2 regions of the Staphylococcus debuckii genome follow, and region 2 is predicted to be linked to the other one. Evidence: riboswitches for the same ligand, from Rfam matches in the RefSeq annotation. Region 2 holds a riboswitch; the other holds the start of a gene.
The links. A riboswitch is a leader RNA that binds a small molecule or an ion and turns the genes downstream of it on or off. The one in region 2 is predicted to bind lysine.
Positions count from the first base shown of each region.

Region 1: it holds a riboswitch for lysine, as region 2 does, so the genes downstream of both, CNQ82_RS08245 (amino acid permease) here and CNQ82_RS07015 (aspartate kinase) in region 2, are expected to answer to the same signal.

Region 1 is NZ_CP033460.1:1,741,953-1,745,169, forward strand. Features, by position in the region: gene infC (translation initiation factor IF-3) at 1-344, opposite strand, end outside; ribosomal protein L20 leader region at 367-506, opposite strand; gene CNQ82_RS08245 (amino acid permease) at 571-2,058, opposite strand; lysine riboswitch at 2,152-2,326, opposite strand; gene thrS (threonine--tRNA ligase) at 2,385-3,217, opposite strand, start outside.
Region 2 is NZ_CP033460.1:1,501,275-1,504,491, reverse strand. Features, by position in the region: gene CNQ82_RS07015 (aspartate kinase) at 28-1,230, opposite strand; lysine riboswitch at 1,315-1,491, opposite strand; gene CNQ82_RS07010 (ABC-F family ATP-binding cassette domain-containing protein) at 1,965-3,217, opposite strand, start outside.

The DNA.
Region 1 (3,217 bases), 240 kb from region 2:
TTCAAGAATTTACGTCCGTTTTTCAACTTAGTTTGGAAATCATGTTCCTCAATTGTTGGGCTTAAACGAATTTCTTTAACATTGATAACTTTTTGTTTCTTCTTCATTTCTTTTTCTTTTTTCTGTTGCTCGAATTTGTATTTGCCGTAATCCATGATACGAGCAACAGGAGGTTTAGCATTTGGTGCGACAACTACTAAATCTAAACCTACACGTTCAGCCATTTCTAATGCTTCACGTTTTTGTTTTACACCGATTTGTTCACCGTCTTGACCAATGACACGAATTTCTCTTGCGCGAATTCTTTCGTTAACTTGCGTTTGATCCTTTGCTATGGTTAACACCTCCGTTATATTTACGAAATATCCCAAGTAAAAAGAGCGGACACAGAAGTGCCCGCTCTTTTTCCATTACTCAACATGATAAGATTATCACGTTGTATTGGACCTGCCAACAGCTTTTATGCGTCGCTACAGGTGAGAAGCGGGAAGCTTCTACTTGGTTCGTTTCGTATTCAACGTATATAATCATATCAACTCTATTACACAAAGTCAATCATTATTTTATTTTTTATTTGAATTGGTTCATATCCACGTCTTGACGTAAGTCTACATCTTTTAATGGAATTTTTTTAGTTTTGTATCTTAGTTTATGATAAATGAAGAATGCTAAGAAAACTGGAATTCCCATATAAGTGATGATAAATCTATTCGGATCAAAATGACCTGTTTTAATGAAATCAACATCTTGTCCAATGATTACAATGACACATAATATACCTGCAAAAATCGGACCAAACGGGAACCATTTAGCTTTGTATTTCAATTCATATTTACTGTGCTGCTGTACATTAAATGCACGGCGGAAACGATAATGGCTGACTGCAATTCCGACCCAAGCGATAAAGCCTGTCATACCACTTGCTGCTACAATATACTCATAAGCATCTCCACTTAATTTTTGTACTAGGAAAATAATTACTACTACAAGTCCTGTAGCGAATAGTGAGATATAAGGCACCCCGCTATTGGATGTTTTTCCAAAGGCTTTCGATGCCAGTTTATCTTTACTCATTGAGTATAGCATTCTTGTAGAAGCGTACATTCCTGAGTTACCAGCCGATAATACTGATGTTAAGATAACAGCATTCATAAATGATGCTGCAAATGCTAATCCTGCATTTTTGAAAACTAATGTAAACGGTGAAGTAGCAATGCTATCTCCGCCGCCCATAAGTGCTGAGCTAGAATATGGAATTAACATACCAATAATGAAAATAGCTAAGATATAGAATAACAAAATTCTCCAGAATACTTGTTTAATCGCTTTCGGCACAGCTCTTTCAGGGTTCTCAGATTCTCCTGCAGTAATACCAATTAATTCAGTACCTTGGAATGAGAATCCAGCAATTAAGAACACACCTAAGATAGATAATAAACTGCCTCCTAAGCTGCCTCCGAGAATTGGACCGTCTCCGGATGTAAAGACTTCAAATCCGATAAATTTACCGCCCATAATACCGAAAATAGTTAATAAGCCGATAATGATAAAGATAACAACAGTTACCACTTTAATGAGCGCAAACCAATATTCACTTTCACCATAAACTCTTACTGATAATGAGTTCAAAGCAAAAATAATGATAATAAACAGAACGCTCCAGCCCCAAGCTGGCATTATTTTCATCGGTTCCCAATATTGAATCACTTGTGCTGCAATTGTCACGTCAGCCGCTACTGTAATCACCCAGTTAAACCAGTAGTTCCATCCTAGTGCAAATCCAAGTGATGGATCGACAAAGCGTGTCGCATAAGTACTGAACGAACCTGAAACTGGTAAATAAGTGGCCATTTCTCCAAGTGATGTCATTAAGAAGAATACCATGATGCCTATAATTGAATATGCAAGTAAAGCCCCTAACGGCCCTGCATCATGAATTGCACCGCCAGATGTCATAAATAAACCTGTTCCAATACATCCGCCGATTGCAATCATAGAAATATGGCGATCTTTCAGGCCTCTTTGTATGCCTGCATCTTGACTAGTTTTATTTTCCATAAACGTTTCCTTTCCTAGGATTAGAGGCTTGCAAATAAAATAAAAAACAATGGTTGCAAATCCAAGATATGCAACCATTGTTCGACTTTATAAATATACGGTAGCACATCACATTTTGTGACAGTCCAGCTTCTATTCGAAAACTGTCCCAATATACAATAGTTATGGTTATTATATATTTCGGCATCTTTGCCTTTAACTCATTCAACCTACGCTCCACACAGCTTCTGATAAGTTACTCATCAAAGATGCAACCTCTAACACTTTTTTTAATATTTATTCAACTACATTGTAATATACCTTAATACCTCAGTTATTTCAAGGTCTTATTGTTGTCTTTGTTTTTTCAAACGAATTTCATCAACTAAATTCCAAATGAATTCATCTTTTTCTACAGTTTCTTGATCTTTAGAACCATATTTTCTAACGTTTACTTCATTATTTTCAATTTCTTTATCACCAATTACAAGTTGATAAGGAATTTTATGCATTTGTGCTTCACGGATTTTATATCCCATTTTTTCATTACGGTCATCGATTTCCACACGTACGCCTTGAGATTTCAATTCATCTTGAATTTGTCTTGCATAGTCGTAGTGCAAATCAACGTTTACTGGAATAATTTCAACTTGTTTTGGTGCTAACCAAGTTGGGAATGCCCCTTTTGTTTCTTCAGTTAAGAAGGCAACAAAACGTTCCATTGTTGAAACCACACCACGGTGAATAACTACCGGACGATGTTCTTCACCATCTTTACCGATATAAGCAAGTTCGAATCTTTCAGGCAATAAGAAATCCAGTTGTGCAGTTGATAAAGTTTCTTCTTTACCCATAGCTGTTTTAACTTGAACATCTAATTTAGGACCGTAGAATGCCGCTTCACCAATTGCTTCTTCATATGGCAAGCCCATTTCATCAACGGCTTCTTTCAACATCGCTTCTGCTTTTTCCCACATTTCGTCATCGTCAAAGTATTTAGCTTTGTCTTCAGGGTCACGATAACTTAATCGGAAGCTGTAATTTTTAAATCCGAAGTCCTCATATACATCAAGAATTAATTCAACAACGCGTTTGAATTCTTCTTTGATTTGATCTGGTCTTACAAAGATATGAGAGTCATTTAAAGTCATACCGCGAACACGTTGTAAACCTGATACTG
Region 2 (3,217 bases):
TTCTAAGTTGCTGTGTAACGGATAACTTTATATATCAAACGCTTGATATAACTCTTCGACAGCACGTTCACCATTTTTAGCATCAATCACGTAAGAGATGCTAATTTCTGAAGTCGTAGTCTGATAAAAAGGAATACCTGCGTTAATAAGACTGATAAACGCTTTAGAAGCTACGCCTGACATATCTCTCATACCAGAACCGATTAAAGAAATTTTGACGTATTCATCATTTAAATTATAATCTAAAGCTTTGTAACTTTCTGATAATTTTTCCAAAATCCCTTTAATTTGAGTGAGATCAGTATCTTTAATTGAAAAAGAAAGCTGCAAGCCATCTAAGTTAACAATTTGAGAAATCATATCTACATTGACTTGTCCTTCTTCTAACTCAGTAAATAATGCTGTCAGTAATTGATTATCTGAAAGGGGATAGCTGATAGTTACGTGCATCATATGTGTATCTAACGCTACTCCTGTTACTGCTTTCTTCTCTAAAATTTCTGTTTGTGACATAATCCATGTTCCTTTCACGTTTGATAATGTTCTGCCTAAATATAACGGGATATTATAATTATTTGCTAACTCGACACTGCGCGTTTCCAATACACCTGCACCTAGTGCACTCATTTCCATCATCTCTTCATAAGAGACTATACTTAAGCGCTTTGCATCTTTATATACTCTAGGATCGGTGGCATATACGCCATCGACATCTGTATAGATTTCACAAGGTGTCTGGTTAGCTGCTGCAAGTGCAACTGCAGTAGTATCTGAACCGCCGCGACCTAATGTCGTCAGTTCAAATTCCTCATTGATTCCTTGGAAACCAGCTACTACTAAAACATCATTGGTTTCAAAGGCTTTGTCGAAAGTTTCTGGATTAATTTCAGCAATTCTGCTTTTCAAATGATGGCCTACTGTTTTAATGCCGGCTTGATAACCTGTCATTGCTTTCGCGTTCACCCCGATATCATTCAATATCATCGACAGGTAGGAGACCGTTTGCTGCTCGCCCGTTGTAAGTAAAAGGGCAAGTTCTTGCTGTTTAGGTTCAGCTGTCAAAGCAGCAACATTTTCCATTAGTTGATCAGTGGTTTTCCCCATTGCACTGACAACTACAATTAATTGTTCGCCATTTTCTATTCTATCCTTCAGCATTTCAGCAATATTTTTAATTTTCGTAAAATCACTGACCGACGAACCACCGAACTTTAAAACACTTCTCTTCATCTTTTAATATCCTCCTCGATAATAGGGGAGAATCACATATATAAAAAAGCAAGTCCGGAATGCGAACTTGCTCGTAGATTTATATACAAGTGATGCACTCCATTATTTGGTAATAATGACAGACTGTTAGCTCTTAACCTGAAAGTCCAGCGATTATAACTTGCCTTTATAATCACTTCGGCATCTCACCCTTTCTTTGCCGACTGTAAGCAGACAGTTAGAACGACAAATACTCTTGATTGATGCGCCTCATCAAAATATTTATTTAATTAGTATGACTCACATTATACATAGTTCAAATTGAGAAGTAAACCAGAAAAATAAGATTTTTAAAAATTTACTGAAAAAAACCTCTATTCTGAAATCCATTTACTCAATTAGTGTAAATTCTATAAAAGTAGGGCGTTATCCAATTTGCATTCATCATTACCTTGCTAGAAACATTATAACCTAAAATGCTTAATTAAAACATACAAAAATGGTAAGGGGAGCGAGACAGAAATAAAATTGATCCAAATTATTTCGTCGTCTCATCCCGGCCAAGCTAACTAGAATAGGGAGCAGAACAGAAATAACATTGGTTAAAATTATTTCGTCGTTCTGCCCCGGCAAAGCTAACTAGAATAGAAAAAAGCTTGGAACAAGCGTATTTTCTATTCAGATAGCTACTGCCAATACAGAAATTACGGACTGAGGCAGATTAATGCCCCAGTCCGTAATATAATAGTATATATTTAACTTAACACGCCTGTTTCTTTGAGATATTCTTCATAACTGATTTCTTTTGAAACAGCACCTTCAGGATTTAAATCAATTACACGGTTAGCAATCGTATTAATAAATTCAAAGTCATGTGAAGTGAAGATAATTGAACCTTTAAATGATTTCAAACCATCGTTCACAGCTGTAATGCTTTCTAAATCTAAATGGTTTGTTGGTTCATCCATTAATAAAACATTAGCACTCGATAACATCATCTTACTTAACATACAACGTACTTTTTCGCCCCCGGATAAGACACTGGCTTTTTTCTTAACTTCTTCGCCGCTGAATAACATACGGCCTAAGAAACCACGTAAGAACGTTTCAGTTTGTTCATCTTCAGGTGCGTATTGACGTAACCAATCTACCAAGGTCATATCTACACCATCAAAGTATTCTGAGTTGTCTTTAGGGAAGTAGGTTTGTGAAGTTGTAACGCCCCATTTGACACTGCCTTCATCTGGTTCCATTTCACCTGCTAAGATTTTTAATAAAGTAGTCTTAGCAATTTCACTGTCACCGACTAATACCGCTTTATCATTTGGATCCATTGTAAATGAAATATTATCTAATACTTTTTCGCCATCGATTGTTTTAGAAAGATTTTCTACGAATAATAAATCATTACCGATTTCACGTTCTGGTGTAAATTTAACAAATGGATATCTGCGTGAAGAAGGTTGAATATCGTCTAATTCAATTTTTTCTAATTGTTTTTTACGGCTTGTTGCTTGTTTGGATTTAGAAGCGTTCGCAGAAAAGCGTGCCACGAAATCTTGCAACTCTTTAATTTTTTCTTCTTTTTTCTTGTTTTGTTCTTGAGCCATTTTTTGAGCTAATTGACTTGATTGATACCAGAAATCATAATTTCCTACGTATACTTGGATTTTACCAAAGTCTAAATCTGCAATATGCGTGCAGACGTTATTTAAGAAGTGACGGTCGTGAGAAACTACAATAACGGTATTTTCAAAATTGATTAAGAAATCTTCTAACCAATTGATGGCAGGAATATCTAAACCATTCGTAGGCTCATCAAGTAATAGCACGTCAGGGTCGCCGAATAAACTTTGTGCTAATAACACTTTCACCTTTTGATTATTTTCAAGTTCAGACATTTTTTTATCTTGTAATTCTGCAGGAATACCTAAACCAGAAAGTAGGGTAGCTGCATCCGCTTCAGCATTCCAACCGTTCATTTCAGCAAACTCACCTTCAAGTTCTG